Regions from separate parts of the Vibrio sp. Vb1574 genome, predicted to be linked through region 1. Evidence: riboswitches for the same ligand, from Rfam matches in the RefSeq annotation. Region 1 holds a riboswitch; each other region holds the start of a gene.
The links. Region 1 has a riboswitch for thiamine pyrophosphate ahead of thiC (phosphomethylpyrimidine synthase ThiC). Riboswitches for the same ligand answer to the same signal wherever they lie in the genome.

Region 1 (5,368 bases):
CTAAACCTTGTGGTTTCGATGGCATTTGTTTTGTGGTGGTTGGGAAAATATGCCCTAGCGCGATGTAGCTAGGATGAATTTGTACGATGCGCAGTAGTTCGTAATAACCATGAGTAGAAAGACCAAGACGAATACCGGCTTTAGTTAGCTGAGCCAAATTCGATTCTTCTATGTCTTCTTGTCCTAGGTGAACGCCATAAGCGCCATGCTTGATTGCCAACTGCCAATAGTCATTGATGAACACTTGTGCTTGATACTGACGACCTAGCTCAATTGCTCGAATGATCTGTTGTTCTAAATCGGCTTGTTGTGGGTTCTTGATTCGCAGTTGAATAGTGTTGATGCCTAGTGGCAGTAGACGCTCAATCCAAGCAACATCATCAACGACTGGATAGAGCCCTAGACTTTGCTTGGTTAGAGTTGGAAAGCTAACGCTTTCGCCTTGTGCAGACCAACCAACTTGAATACCTAGTCGGTTATCCTCCAGTACAGGTGTGGGGAAATCATCAAATTGGTCAGCCCACTGAGTAGATCTTTCCTCGTTAAGGTTGTCATTCAACAGTGTTTCACGTGAAACATTCGCTTGTTGAGTTAGCATTCCTCGAGCAAGTGTTAACGCATCTTCGATAGGAAAATCGAGTACTGTCAGCGTTACTATCCAAGCAAGGTGATGTTCAGGATCGAACATTGCGTTGAATTTGGACTTAACGGAAAGCGCTCTCACTTCGTTGTTAATTGGGTGACGCCAGATATCAAGCTGAAGCACTTTCTCCTTTTCATCGGATACCTGCGTATCAGCAATGCCAATATAAATCGCTTTCGACGGTTGCTTAGCACACGCTTCTACCGATAACGCAGAGCGGTAATAGAGCACAAATGAAGTCTCATGCTCAGAGTCATAACCATCAGTAAGATCTGTCGTTATGCGTGTGGTCTGTTGGTCGCGAACAAGCTGAATAGATTGAGTTGGGCTCACACCCAACTCAATGTCTTCGATGCTAAAACCCTGTTCTTTCGCCAACAACAAACATTGCTGAACTAAACCAGTCAGTTCAATCAATGATGACGGAATAAGGATTTTGCTCATTAGTCACTTACCTCGGCATGTGCTGCTGGGTGGTATAGTTCAGAACCTGTATCTCTAAATTCTTGCGATTTCTGACGCATCCCCTCAAGAGGATCATCCAGCATTTTGATCGATATAGCTTGGTCCGCAGCAACTTGCTCAGTGTCTTTCGCATACTCTCGTACCTCTTGCGAGATCTTCATCGAGCAGAACTTTGGTCCACACATCGAACAGAAGTGAGCAACTTTGCCGGACTCTTGAGGCAAGGTTTCATCATGGAAAGCACGAGCAGTATCTGGGTCGAGCGACAAGTTAAATTGGTCTTCCCAGCGGAACTCGAAGCGAGCTTTAGACAGCGCGTTATCACGAACTTGAGCGCCAGGGTGCCCTTTCGCTAAATCAGCGGCGTGTGCAGCAAGCTTGTAAGTGATCATGCCTACTTTCACGTCTTCTTTGTTTGGTAAGCCAAGATGCTCTTTAGGAGTGACGTAGCAAAGCATCGCACAGCCATACCAGCCAATCATGGCAGCGCCAATACCTGAAGTAATATGGTCGTAACCTGGAGCAACGTCTGTCGTCAATGGGCCAAGGGTATAGAAAGGAGCTTCATGGCAGTGCTCTAACTGTTCTTCCATGTTCTCTTTGATCATGTGCATTGGAACATGACCAGGACCTTCGATAATCACCTGTACGTCGTATTCCCACGCTATCTTGGTTAACTCACCAAGGGTACGAAGCTCTGCAAATTGCGCTTCGTCGTTAGCATCGGCCACCGAGCCAGGACGCAGACCATCACCGAGAGAAAGTGCCACATCATACTTAGCACAGATTTCACAGATCTCTAGGAAGTGGGTATATAAGAAGCTTTCTTGGTGATGCGCTAAACACCATTTCGCGATGATAGAACCACCACGAGAGACGATGCCAGTAACGCGTTTTGCAGTCATTGGCACATAACGAAGTAGTAAACCGGCATGGATAGTAAAGTAGTCAACGCCCTGCTCTGCTTGCTCAATCAGGGTATCGCGCATCACTTCCCAGTTAAGGTTTTCCGCAACACCATTCACTTTCTCAAGCGCTTGATACATTGGTACGGTACCGATCGGAACCGGACTGTTACGTAGAATCCACTCGCGAGTTTCGTGGATGTTACGTCCAGTAGAGAGATCCATAACGGTATCGCCACCCCAGCGCGTTGCCCATACTAACTTCTCTACTTCTTCCTCAATCGAAGAAGTGACCGATGAGTTACCGATGTTGGCGTTCACTTTGACCAAAAAGTTACGTCCAATGATCATTGGTTCGGATTCTGGGTGGTTAATATTGGAAGGGATAATAGCGCGACCTTCGGCGACTTCTTTACGCACGAATTCGGCGGTAATATCTTTTGGTAGGTTCGCTCCGAAGTTTTGACCCGGATGCTGTTGATTCAGCACTTCATCGCGATACTTGGCACGCCCCATGTTTTCACGCAGCGCGATGTATTCCATTTCTGGGGTAATAATACCTTTGCGAGCATAGTGCAATTGGGTCACACAATGGCCATCTTTGGCACGTCGAATACGTGGTAGATTACCGTAACGAAGATCGTCTAGTGTTTCGTCTTCTAAGCGTTCTTTGGTGTACACCGAGCTTACTTCATCAAGTAGCTCAGTATCGGCACGCTCTTCAATCCACCCTTCTCTCAGCTTAGGTAAGCCGCTATAGAGGTCTATGGTGTGCTCTGGATCTGTGTATACACCCGAGGTATCGTAAACGCGTACTGGCTCATTAGGTTCGAAAATAGGCGCTTCTTTTGTGCCTCCAATAAGGCTATCAGCGAGTGATATTTCACGCATTGGCACACGAATATCTGGACGTGAACCTTCTACGTAGACTTTGCTTGAATTGGGGTACGGTTGTACCGAGAGTGTATCAATGAACTGTTTTGCTTCCAGTCTCGCTTGTTTGCGACTCGACATAGCATTTTTCCTTGCTTTGTTATACTAGATAAAAAGTAATTGGATAAAAATGCTTGGCGGATAGATGCGACAAGAGGAGTCAAATTAAGGCTAGTTAAAGCTTACGATATTTGCCTGTAAAAACATTCGACTTTTGATAGGTCAACCAGAAAGAACTCCGGTGTGAATATCTTCTCTTGTTCCCTTCGCAGATTCTAATCTGATCAGGTTCAACGGATCCCGAATTAACGGTCTCAGCCTTATGGCACTCCGACAAGTGATATCAGTATATAAAAACGGCTTGGTGAAACCAAGCCGACCTGTTCAATTTTTAACTACTTTGCTAGCTGCGCATCAATAATTGAAAGCCTATCCACGCAGCTGAAATACTTAACACGACATTCAACAATACGTTCAATCCCATCTTAAAGAAAGCGCCCTGCTGCATGAGCAACACATTATCCATCGAGAAGGTGGAAAACGTCGTTAGTGCGCCTAAAAAACCCAAGCCAATCACTTGTCGCCAAGGTTCCGTTGCCAAAAGTTCATTATCGAAAGCTGCTATCAATAAGCCCATCATAAATGAGCCAACAACGTTAACGGTTAACGTACCATATGGAAAACCACGCCCCAATAAAATGACACAAAGTTCAGAAATTAAGTAACGAGAACATGCACCAAATGCACCACCCAATGCAATAAAACCCAAAACGGATAGTTGTCCCATAATTCCCCCAGAAAAGTTAATGGCGACATTGTAATCAAATTTACGGCAATAGTGATTATACAATCTTAGAATTCAGCAAAGTATAGCGCTTAAAACTTATCAAGATTTTAAAAGTTACAGGAGTCACTTTACTTCGATGTAACCCATCAAACCCGTCTTCATATGTTCAATTACATGACAATGGTACATCCAACGCCCTGGGTTATCTGCAACAAATGCCGCTTTCGCACTGCCGTTTTTTCCAAGTAAGACCGTATCGGTATGAAACGGTTCGTCGAGTTTTTTGCCATCTAACTCAAGAACCGTAAATGTGTGTCCATGAAGATGAATAGGATGATGATATTGGGTGACGTTCTTTAGGTTGAAGATATAGGTTTTTCCAATCTCCAATGTTGAAAGCGGCGCTGGAATATTATCTTTGCTCATTCCCTCCCAAGCCCGTTTGTTCATCAGCCAGAATTGGGGGATCGCTTTGCCCGATTGATCAGCAGGAGTGATCGCCCCCTCCCACTCAAACACATAATCGATTTGCTCTGCATTTTTCAAATCGAGATCTGGCACAGGGTTGAGAGGTAATAAAGGCAGTTTCTGGTTGTTCGACAGGTCAGACTCAACAACGTCAAACTCGCACAAAGGGAATGGGAAGCGTCCTTTCATTTGACGCACATAAACACGTGTTCCAGCCTTCGGAGCAATCAATCCGATATCTAACCTCATTCCCGGACCAATTTTTTGCTGAGTGAGCTTATAAGGCGCTTTAACAGGATTACCATCAATAGCAATAACCCAAGCCTCTGCACCTTCAATAGCGATCGGGTAAGTAATGGTATTATCGACATTAGCAATTCTTAATCGCGTAGTGGCATTCTGCTTCAGCGTATAAACAGGTTCATGCACACCATTGACGCTACTCCACTCTCCGGGAGTCCCCATACGAGCGCTCAAGCGCGGCACCATAAGGTTCTTCCACTGACCTAGTTTGTCTAAATGCCAATGCTTGAGGACGACTTCATGCTCTTCATCAAACTGAACCGGCTCTGCCTCTTCAACGACAATTAGCCCGACTAAGCCCATACCAAGCTGCTTCACACTATTCATATGTGGGTGATACCAAAATGTGCCCGCATCTGGTGGTGTAAATTCATAAACGAATGTTTCACCTGGCATGATAGGCTGCTGGCTCAAGAAAGGGACACCATCCATTTCAATAGGGATTCGCAAGCCATGCCAGTGGATTGTAGTCGGCTCTGAAAGCTTGTTAGTAAACCGAATTATAACTTTCTCGCCTTGGCGACAACGAATCACAGGCGCTGGAATCGAACCATTAAATGCGAGTACGTCTGTGTTAAACCCAGGGACCAATTCTGCAGTAGAAGGTTCTGCAGTGATATCGTATATATATTGCCCCTGCTTATTAGTGCTCCTAGATAGAGAACATGCAGGTAGAACGGCAAGCGCGGAGATTGCTAAGGATGATTGAAGAAAGCGTCGACGAGATATATCCATACATAGTTACTCATTAATCCAGATCGGTTGAGTGTAACTAAATATAAATAGTGATTCCCCTTTATTATTAAAATTTCGGGCCACTGATCATTACAGCTAACTGTAGTTTCGTTCGTTCAGTAGATTAAA
Region 2 (5,368 bases), on a different contig from region 1:
CGCCAATTCCATCATTTAGTGCGAACTGTACCGGGCAATGGATTGATCTTAGCGCCGAGGCAGGATCAAGCGTTAGCGGATGTATTAGAGCGTGGTTGCTGGACAGAAAAGCAGTTTTCAGGTGTTGATGGCGACTGGCAAGCGCACAAATTAGTGCTTGATGGCTCAAAGTTTGACGTTGCGTTGCAAGGTGAGAAGGTTGGTACCGTCGAATGGAATTTGGTGGGTGACCACAATGTGGATAATGCGCTGATGGCAATCGCTGCTGCACGACATGTTGGAGTCACTCCGGATCTTGCTTGCCAGGCATTAGGGCGTTTCATCAATACCAAGCGCCGTTTAGAGCTGAAAGGTGAAGAACAAGGTGTGACGGTTTACGATGATTTTGCGCATCACCCAACGGCAATTGAACTTACTGTCGGTGGTTTGCGTAACAAGGTAGGTGAAAAACGCATCCTTGCTGTGTTAGAGCCGCGGTCTGCCACCATGAAGCGTGGTGTACACAAAAACACACTTGCAGAGTCACTACACAGTGCAGATGAAGTCTTCTTGTTCCAGCCAGATAATATCGAGTGGTCTGTGCAAGACATTGCCGACCAATGCAAACAGCCAGCGTTTGTCGATGCGGATATAGATAACTTTGTAGCCAAGATCGTCGAACGTGCGCGACCAGGTGACCAAATTCTAGTCATGAGCAACGGTGGCTTTGGTGGTATTCACGGAAAACTTCTTGAGCAGTTAAAACAAAAAGCCTGATTTATATGCAAAACAAAACACAACCCTCTCATAAAAAAGCCATCACGTTGGCATTAACGGGGGCTTCTGGTGCTCCCTACGGCCTTCGTCTTTTAGAATGCTTGGTTGCGGCGGATTATCATGTCTACGTTCTGATTTCTTCGGCAGCTCGTGTTGTGATGGCAACCGAGCATAATCTTAAGCTACCAAGTGGCCCAGAAGCGGCGCAGCAAGCATTGGTAGAGCACCTGAACTGCAATCCCGATAACATCACCGTTTGCGGTAAAGATGACTGGTTCTCACCGGTTGCGTCTGGTTCTGCTGCACCAAAGCAAATGGTGGTTTGCCCATGTTCTGCGGGAAGCGTTGCAGCGATTGCGCATGGTATGTCAGATAACTTGATCGAGCGGGCCGCTGATGTGGTAATGAAAGAGCGCGGGCAGCTGTTGCTCGTGGTTCGCGAAACACCATTTTCAACGCTACATCTGGAGAACATGCACAAACTGTCGCAAATGGGCGTCACCATCATGCCAGCGGCTCCGGGCTTCTATCATCAGCCAAAGAGCATTGAAGACTTAGTGGATTTTATGGTGGCGAGAATTCTCGACCACTTAGGTATTGAGCAAGGTTTGGTGCCTCGTTGGGGTTATGACCAGCGCTCGTGAGCTGATTGTGTAACCACTCAAATACCTTTACAATCCATCCAACTCATCGGGGAGCAAACCCATTTAGCATTGAGTCAATCAATGCATTGGGGCGCTGAGACCTAAGTGTTTAACTAGGGACCCGTATTACCTGAACCAGATAATGCTGGCGTAGGAATTGAGTCTGGATATTGGAAGTCCTTAATAGCCGCCTCAAACCCTGTGCCGCTCAACTTATTTCTCTGAAATAATCATGGAGAGCGAGCTGTGAAACCCACTCTAAATCTGATTGCCCTAGCTGCAATCACCTCTACTTCAGCGTTTGCCGCTGAAAACACATTAACCATCTATACCTACGACTCTTTTGCCGCAGATTGGGGGCCGGGTCCTAAAATCGAGCAAGCTTTTGAAGCAAAATGTGGCTGTGACGTTAACTTCGTAGCGTTGGATGATGGTGTGTCGATTCTGAATCGTCTTCGTCTTGAAGGCGGTAATAGCAAAGCGGACATCGTATTAGGTTTGGATAACAATCTGATGGCAGAAGCGAAGAAAACCGATCTGCTTGCCGAGCACAATGTGGATACGGCTAACACAGTGTTACCAAACGGTTGGAGTGACACGACGTTTGTACCGTACGATTACGGCTACTTCGCGTTTGTGTACAACAAAGAGAAACTGGCTAATCCGCCGAAAAGCATGAAAGAGCTGGTGGAAACGCGCAACGATCTGAAAGTGATTTACCAAGATCCGCGGACTTCAACGCCGGGCCAAGGCTTAATGCTATGGATGAAATCTATTTATGGCGACGATGTGACGCAAGCGTGGCAGAAGCTAGCGAGCAAAACCGTAACGGTCACGAAAGGTTGGTCTGAGGCGTATTCTATGTTCCTCAATGGTGAGTCCGATTTAGTGCTTTCTTACACCACTTCACCTGCGTACCACTTAATTGCGGAAAACGATTCGAAGTTTGCTACGGCGAATTTTGCTGAAGGCCACTACATGCAAGTTGAAGTAGCCGCCAAAGTGAAAGGGGCAAAAAATTCAGAACTTGCTGATCAATTTATGAGTTTCATTTTAAGTGATGAGTTCCAATCGGCGATGCCAACGGGTAACTGGATGTACCCAGTCACTGACGTTGAGTTACCTAAAGGTTTTGAAACTTTGAGTGTTCCAAGCAAGTCGTTGAGCTTTAGTGCTGATGAAGTGGCAAAAATGCGTAAGTCTTGGATTCGCGAATGGCAAAGCGCATTGACGTTTTAGCTGACGTTTCCATCCTCATCTGAATGAGATAGGTTTTACCTTTGAATTCTGTTCCAAAAATAGGTTTAGGGGTCGCGATGATCATCGCGACCTTTGTTATTTCTGCCCTAGGTGCTTTGATTGTTCAAGCCCCTTCACTTGATGTGTCTGTGGTATGGGGCGACCCGTACTATCAACATGTCACCAAGTTCAGTTTCTACCAAGCGTTTCTTTCCACATTGCTCAGTGTTGGCTTTGCCATTCCAGTAGCGCACGCACTTTCGCGTCGCCAATTTATTGGTAAATCATTACTGCTTAAGCTGTTTGCATCGACACTGGTTTTGCCGGTTTTGGTTGGTGTTTTTGGGCTGTTAGCGATTTATGGCAACAGTGGTTTGTTGGCGCAGTGGTTGCAAAGTTTCGACACTAAACTGCCATTCTCTATTTACGGTTTGAACGGCATTTTACTCGCCCATGTGTTCTTTAATTTACCTTACGCGGCACGATTGCTTCTGCAAGCCTTGGAGTCTATTCCTGCCGAGCAGCATAAGCTTTGCGCGCATCTTGGGATGAGCCATTGGGATAAGTTTCGCTGGGTAGAATGGCCGCGTTTAAGGCAGCAGCTTCCCCACGTTTGTGGGTTGGTGTTTATGTTGTGCTTTACCAGTTTTGCCACTGTAATGGCGTTGGGGGGCGGGCCAAAATCCACCACCATTGAATTGGCCATTTACCAAGCGATTAAGTTTGATTTTGATTTACAAGCTGGGGCGTTATTGGCGCTGTGGCAGATGCTGTTATGTGGACTGCTTGCTATTGGAGTGCAGAAGTTAACAAGGCCTGTTTCTATCAGTGCTGGAAGCACATCGGTACAGCAATATTTAACGAAGGATCATGGGTGGTCAAAAGCTTGGGATAGCTTTTGGATCATAGGTGCCTTTTTACTGGTAATACCGCCGTTATTGATGGTGTTACTGAGTGGCATCAACCAACAAGTTTGGACAGTATTAACCGATGAGCGTTTTTGGTCTGCGCTATTGAACTCCCTCAAAGTCGCCTGTGTCGCTAGCGCGCTTGCGGTCGCTGCAGGGGTGTCCATACTATTGACCAGTCGCCGTTGGCGGTTGCAGTACAAAAACACGCGAGCCGATCAGATTGAGTTAATCGGCACCGTTATTTTGGTGACTCCAGGTCTGGTGATTAGCACCGGTTTATTCTTACTACTGCGCGCATTTACCGATGTTTTTAGCTTGGCATTTTTTGTCGTGATTTTGGTGAACGGTTTGATGGCTTTGCCTTACGTGATCAAAACGCTAGCGCAGCCAATGCTGCACATTGAACAACAGTATCAGTATGTATGTGCCAGCTTAGGCATGCGTGGCTGGCAACGGTTTAAAGTGGTGGAGTGGCAGGCGCTACGCAAGCCGTTTGCACATGCGTTTGCGATCAGCTTTATGTTTGCGATTGGCGATTTAAGTGCTATTGCGTTGTTTGGCGGACAAGAGTTCCGCACTTTACCTCTGTATTTATTCCAGCTGCTTGGCAGCTATCAGATGGACGCGGCTGCGGTGGTATCGGTGACCTTATTGTTGTTGAGTGTGGGCTGTTTTGCCTTGATTGAGAAAGTATTGAAAACGAAGGAGAGAGCGTAATGTTAGTGTTGGATGATGTGCAGTACACCTACCAACGTGAACTGTTTCTTTTTGACTTAACGATTGAGCAAGGACAGATTGTGTCGCTGATGGGACCAAGTGGGGCAGGGAAGTCAACCTTGCTGGCGTTGGTGGCAGGATTCATCCATCCTGACCGTGGTGATATTTGTGTTGATGGTGAGTCCATTGTGCGTAAAGAGCCTTATCTGCGTCCGTTCTCTATGTTGTTCCAAGAGCACAATTTGTTTGCTCACTTATCGGTGCGTGACAACATCGGTTTGGGCTTACACCCAGGGCTAAAGCTTACGGTGGACCAAAATCGTCAGATTGAACAAGCCGCGCAGCAAGTTGGTGTTGCAGAGTACCTCGACCGTTTGCCAGAGCATCTTTCTGGTGGCCAGCGTCAACGTGTTGCCTTAGCGCGTTGTTTTGTTCAGCCTCATCCCATGTGGCTATTGGATGAGCCGTTCTCGGCGCTTGATCCGGTGTTGCGTGAAGAGATGCTGAGCTTGGTAAAAAAACTCGCAGCAGAGCGGGGAATAACCGTATTGATGGTCACGCACCATTTAAGCGATGCCAAAGCGATTGCCAGCCACTTTGTGTTTGTGGCAGATGGTAAAGTGGAAGCCGCGGGTGATATGTCTGCATTGAGTGAACAGCATGCTAGTGAGAAGCTTGCGGCATTTATCCGAGCAGCATGCTAGTGCCTGATAGTTGCTAGGTTATGCTTCTCCGCAACACAAACCATGCCGAGGGCCAAATTCAAATTGAGATCTTAAGCTCATGATATGGTCAATCATTGCTTGTACACGCCGTGGGCGGTTTGCTCCAGGACGATAGACTAAATAAATAGGCATTGGTACCGTGTGCCATTGCGGTAACACTCTGACTAAGGTGCCACTTTCTAGCTCTTGCGTCATGTTCTGCACAGGTAAGTTAGCGATGCCTAGTCCTTTAAGTGCGCCTTTCAATATTGCTTCTACAGTTGTACTTGAGAAGTTACTGGTTATTGAAACATTGACGGTATTATCGTGTGAGATCAGCGTCCAAGGCCCTATTTCTGAAACATATTGATACCTCAAACAGTTGTGTTTTGTCAGA
Region 3 (5,368 bases), on a different contig from region 1:
CATTCTTACTGTTGTCCAACACCATCAACGTGTTGAGTGGCGTAGCAATCAAAGTCGCAGAGCGGATTAGTGGCAAACCAGCCGCGACATCGATAGTTAGGCTTGGTTGGTATGAAATCGCCATGTCGACTTTGCCAGCAGCGACCAACTTAGGTGGTGTACTTGGATCTGCCGGCTCTTGAATGTTGACCTTCAAACCTTGCTCTTTGAAGTAACCACGCTCTTTGGCAATCACGATAGGACCATGGTTTGGATTGACGAACCAATCCAACATCAGTGTCATCTCTTTTTTAGCGGCAAGGACGTTGGTTGATACCACTGAAGCGAGTAGAGCAGCAGCGCTCATAAGTTTGTTTTTATTCACGGGGTTCTTCCTTTTCTTTCCCAATTTTCTTTGGTTATTTTCTGTAATTATTTGCTTTCCCAAGGGATGGCTTTTTTCAATAATTTATCGGTGATGAAGTAGAGTGAGATAGACAGCACAGCGAGGATAAACAGCGCTGCAAACATCTCATCAATGATCATGCGAGCGTTGGCTTGGAGCATCAGATAACCCAAGCCTTCACTTGAACCTACCCACTCACCGACCACTGCTCCAATTGGCGCAATAACGACGGCAACACGAATACCTGACGCTAAAGTTGGTAGGGCGGCTGGCAATTGAATATGACGAAGTAATTGCCATTTCGACGCGCCCATGGTCTTGGCAAGGTCGAGGTAACCTGTTGGCGTATTGCGCAAGCCGTCATAGCAACATGTCGTGACGGGGAAAAAGATGATGATCGCCGCCATGACTACTTTCGATGCAATGCCGTAACCCAGCCAAAGCATGAGCACTGGCGCGATAGCGAATACAGGGATCGCTTGGCTAGCAATCAGAATTGGCAGTAACCAACGCTTCAGCGGCTCGAACATCAGCATTTGCAATGCGAACAGCAAACCCATTGATAATCCAAGCGCCAAGCCAAGTAAAATCTCTTGCGCGGTAACCCAAGTATGTTTGAGCAGGACATCGTAACGAGTGACTAATCTATCCAGCACTTCAATTGGTGAAGGTAAGATGAAGCTTGGCATGTCGAATACCACAACAACCAACTGCCACAATCCCAAGATCACCGCTGTGCTAATGACCAAGCGCAGAGCCGGATGGGTCACGCGTTCTTTTTTACTAATGCTTGCCGAAACGGAGTTGTACTGAGTCATATCACTCATAGTCTTTCTCCAATTGATCCAAAATCGCTTGTTGAAGCGCGGCGCACTCTCCATCGAGAACTCGTGGCGGCTTGGAGTCTGGAACGACCAAGTGCTGAGCTTGCGCAGGCGTACCTTGCAGTACATAGAGTTGGTGAGCTAATCGCACCGCTTCTTGTGGGTCGTGGGTAATAAGAACAACGGTCTTATATTTCAGTAATTCGGCAGACAAGGTCTGCAACTTATGGCGAGTAACCGCGTCCAACGCAGAGAAAGGCTCATCCATCAGAACCAGAGGCTTGTCTTGCATCAGAGTGCGAGCAAGGGCAACACGTTGTCTCATGCCGCCAGAGAGCTGAGCTGGCTTAGCATCCGCGTAATCGGCGAGTCCCACTTGGCTTAGTAAAGTCAGTGCACGTTGTCTATTTTGCTCTGGTGCTTGCTCTTGAGAAAATCGAGAACTGAGGCAGACGTTGTCTAACACATTCAACCACGGTAGCAATAAATCCTGCTGAGCCATGTAAGCGATACGGTCATGCAGTGTAGCGCCATCCGTTGTGATGAGTTCGCCATGCCAGTCAACTTGGTCATCCAGCAGGCCAGCTAAGTAACGCAATATTGTGGTTTTCCCGCAGCCACTTCGTCCGAGTAATACCGTCCATTTACCGACGGGAATGGTCATGTTCATTCCTGCTAAAGTCGGTGTTTGGCTGTCTTTGTATCGCAGACTAGCATCGGAAAGCTGAATGCCAATCGCGTTAGCGAACATAAGTATGACCCGCAAAAAAGTGGTTCACAGGGCCATGGCCTTTACCTACATCCAATTCATCAGCGTGCGCGATAGCTTGGCTGATGTACTGCTTACCCAGGTGCACCGCTTTGTGTAGGTTGTTGCCTTGGCCAAGATAAGACGCAATGGCGGAAGAAAGTGTACAGCCTGTGCCATGGGTGTTTTTGGTTGGAAATCGCTTGGCGCTAATTAACTCGGCACTGTCTTGCATGATAAGCAGATCGTTGCTGTTTTCATTTTCTTCAAGGTGACCGCCTTTGAGCAGAATAGCTTTGGCGCCAAGCGCACGAAGGTCGGTAATCATATCGTTCATTTCAGATTCTGATTGAGGCATTGGCTTACCCGTCAATGCTGCGCCTTCGGGTAGGTTAGGGGTAATGATGTCTGCGAGCGGAATCAATTCTTCTTTTAAAGTGCTGATTGCCGACTGTTCCAGTAATAGATCGCCGCTGGTGGCCACCATTACAGGGTCAATCACGAGGTGTTTTGGCTGGTATTGTTTAATTTTGTCAGCAACGACTTTGATGATGTTGGAATCGGCCAGCATGCCCACTTTTACTGCAACGATGTTGAGGTCGGTGAATACCGCATCGAGTTGACTCTCTACATGGTCGAGAGGAATTGGGAAAATCGCAGAGACGCCTTGAGTGTTTTGTGAGGTGATGGCGGTAATCACTGAGCAGGCAAAGCTACCAGTTGCGGACATCGCTTTGATGTCAGCTTGAATACCTGCACCGCCACCACTGTCTGAGCCCGCGATGGTCAATACGATAGGGGTAGGCAAGGCTGGCGTTTGATGTGAATGAGGTTGTGATTGCTGCGTCATGGTCGCTCCTACTACAAGACGTATAGGAACTGACTTTGACCATTGCAGATAGATCGATTTTTCGATCGCTATCGCTTACCTAAGAGGGGCGACGAAAGGCAAAGTGTGCATAGTTCCCTACGTCAGTGCTAACTGAATCAGGTTCAACGGGTCTCGAATTTCGATCTCAGCCAACACTTGTCGTGTGGCCCCCCGACTATTTCGTTCGGATGATAGCAGGACCATTGCGGAAGGGATACGTTTTTTGAGCGTAATTATAATGAGTATTCAATTATGCGAGGTGAGTGATAAAGTAAGCACCTAAATGGTTTGCTGGGTGGAATTTACTAGTGCAACGCTCTGGTGAATGAGCAGAACCTGGAATATTTAATAAATAATCGTGGTCTCGTTAAGCAAGGATTAGCACAAAACAAGGTTAAAAAACTGTTAAAATTTAACGTGTTGCCAATTTAACTTTGTTGAACTTTTTCACAGTTAATTAGGAAGGCTAAGACGATCATCGAGCAAGGAGACTTCATGCTTAATTCTGTAACAGCGAAGTCAGTGATCGATCATGCGCTCTTTTTGGGGGCTGATTTCGCTGAACTATTCGTTGAACATCACCAAACCAACACTGTCCAGATCGCATCTGGTGAGGTGGACAAGGTTAACTCGGGTATCGATTTTGGTATCGGTATTCGTCTCTTCTTCGGTCATAAAGTGCTTTACGGTTACACCAACAGCACAGATGAAACTGAACTTAAACGCGTAACCTCACTGCTTGCTGCAAAAGATAAGCGTGAGCAAATCGCGTCAGCAGGTTCTCTCAATCTGAACCGCTACCCAATACAACATGGTTGCCGCATGCCGCTAGGTAAGGATGCTAACCTAGATTCAAAAATCGCGTTTCTATTGAAAGTTGACCAAGCAGCACGTGCAGAGAGTGAACATATCAGCCAGTTTATTGGCAGCGTGCTTCAGCGCGAACAGCAAGTGTCTATCTTCAACTCAGAAGGCCTACACGTTGACGATACTCGCCACTACATTCGTGTTGCTGGTAACACTGTCGCGCAAAAAGGTAATGAGCAGTCTTCTGGTATGGAAGGTCCTGGCGCTCTTGCTGGTTGGGAATTCAGTGAACAGCTTGATGCCAAAGAGCTAGGTCAAACTATCGCGCAGCAAGCGTTAGTAAAACTTGGCGCGGATGCTTGTCCATCGGGTGAAATGCCGGTGGTGATTGGTAACGGCTTTGGCGGCGTTATCTTCCATGAAGCATGTGGTCACTTGCTAGAAACCACTTCAGTTGCGAAGAAAGCATCAGTCTTCCACGACAAGATGGGCGAAATGGTTGCTCACACCGCAGTGAATGCAGTCGATGATGGCACCATGACCAACGAATGGGGCTCGATTCACATTGATGATGAAGGTATGAAGACTCAGCGCACTCAACTGATCAAAGACGGTAAGCTAACCAGCTTCATGGTCGATAAAATGGGTGGCATGAAGACAGGTTATGAGCCTACGGGTTCTGGTCGTCGTCAAAACTACAAGTTCGCACCAACCTCGCGCATGCGTAACACCTTTATCGAAGAGGGCGAGCATTCACTTAATGACATGCTGGCAGGCATCGAACGTGGTATCTATGCGAAGAAGATGGGCGGTGGCTCTGTTCAACCGGGTACGGGGGAGTTTAACTTTGCTGTTCGTGAAGCCTACCTCATTGAAAATGGCAAAATCACCAAGCCTCTGAAAACAGCAACGCTGATCAGCACGGGTCCAAAAGTGTTGAAAGAAATCAGCATGGTCGGCAAAGACATGGCGCTTGCGCCGGGCATGTGTGGTTCCGTGAGTGGTTCAGTACCAACAACTGTCGGTCAGCCAACGCTGAAAGTAGATAACATTCTGGTAGGAGGCGGTAACTAATGAGCCAAGAACAACAACTTCTTAATGCGGTTGATTACGTCCTATCAGAAGCAAAACGCCAAGGTGCAGAAGCGGACGTCATTGTAAACCGTAACAGTAGCTTTTCTTTGAAAGCGAACCAAGGAAAGCTGGATGAGTACAAAGTAAGCTCAAGCCAAGTTCTGGGTGTTCGTGTTGTGAAAGATGCGCGTGTTGCAACAAGCTATTCTGAGTCGTTAGAGCAACCAAGCTTGGATTTGATGCTGACCAACGCACTGCAAAGCGCTCGCTTTTCCAAGCAAGATGAACATCAGACGATTAGTTGCGTGAACAGTCAAATCGCGACTGATGTTGCTGAGATTGCGCAAGAAGATACAACTTCTGTTGACGAAAAAATCGAACTGTCTCTCGCTCTTGAGCAAGGCGTAGTGGCTCTGCCTCACGCCTCTAGCGCACCTTACAATGGTTACAGCGATGGCGAAACACAACTGATCATTGCCAATACTCAAGGCACATTGTGTCAACACTTCGAGCGCTCGTTCACTTGTTACGCGTATACCTTGTTTGAAAAAGACGGCAAACAGTCAATGGCGGGTAGAATGTCACTGGGTCGCCGTTTTGATGAGTTGAATCCAGCTTACTGTATCGAGGGTGGCTACAACCTTGCTCGCGATCTTCTT

Region 2: linked by a shared signal. The riboswitch ahead of thiB (thiamine ABC transporter substrate binding subunit) and the one ahead of thiC (phosphomethylpyrimidine synthase ThiC) in region 1 are both predicted to bind thiamine pyrophosphate.
Region 3: linked by a shared signal. The riboswitch ahead of thiD (bifunctional hydroxymethylpyrimidine kinase/phosphomethylpyrimidine kinase) and the one ahead of thiC (phosphomethylpyrimidine synthase ThiC) in region 1 are both predicted to bind thiamine pyrophosphate.

What each region holds. Positions count from the first base shown of each region.
Region 1 covers NZ_JAWOTC010000048.1:327-5,694, reverse strand. The annotation lists gene R7O12_RS20735 (thiamine phosphate synthase) at 1-1,087, opposite strand, end outside; gene thiC (phosphomethylpyrimidine synthase ThiC) at 1,087-3,027, opposite strand; TPP riboswitch at 3,191-3,289, opposite strand; gene crcB (fluoride efflux transporter CrcB) at 3,350-3,733, opposite strand; gene R7O12_RS20720 (multicopper oxidase family protein) at 3,857-5,239, opposite strand.
Region 2 covers NZ_JAWOTC010000025.1:31,783-37,150, reverse strand. The annotation lists gene mpl (UDP-N-acetylmuramate:L-alanyl-gamma-D-glutamyl-meso-diaminopimelate ligase) at 1-756, shown strand, start outside; gene R7O12_RS15480 (flavin prenyltransferase UbiX) at 762-1,400, shown strand; TPP riboswitch at 1,438-1,574, shown strand; gene thiB (thiamine ABC transporter substrate binding subunit) at 1,647-2,639, shown strand; gene thiP (thiamine/thiamine pyrophosphate ABC transporter permease ThiP) at 2,681-4,267, shown strand; gene thiQ (thiamine ABC transporter ATP-binding protein) at 4,267-4,971, shown strand; gene R7O12_RS15460 (LysR family transcriptional regulator) at 4,990-5,368, opposite strand, start outside.
Region 3 covers NZ_JAWOTC010000010.1:2,627-7,994, reverse strand. The annotation lists gene R7O12_RS09360 (ABC transporter substrate-binding protein) at 1-364, opposite strand, end outside; gene R7O12_RS09355 (ABC transporter permease) at 412-1,212, opposite strand; gene R7O12_RS09350 (ABC transporter ATP-binding protein) at 1,205-1,960, opposite strand; gene thiD (bifunctional hydroxymethylpyrimidine kinase/phosphomethylpyrimidine kinase) at 1,950-2,807, opposite strand; TPP riboswitch at 2,905-3,012, opposite strand; gene R7O12_RS09340 (TldD/PmbA family protein) at 3,324-4,709, shown strand; gene R7O12_RS09335 (TldD/PmbA family protein) at 4,709-5,368, shown strand, end outside.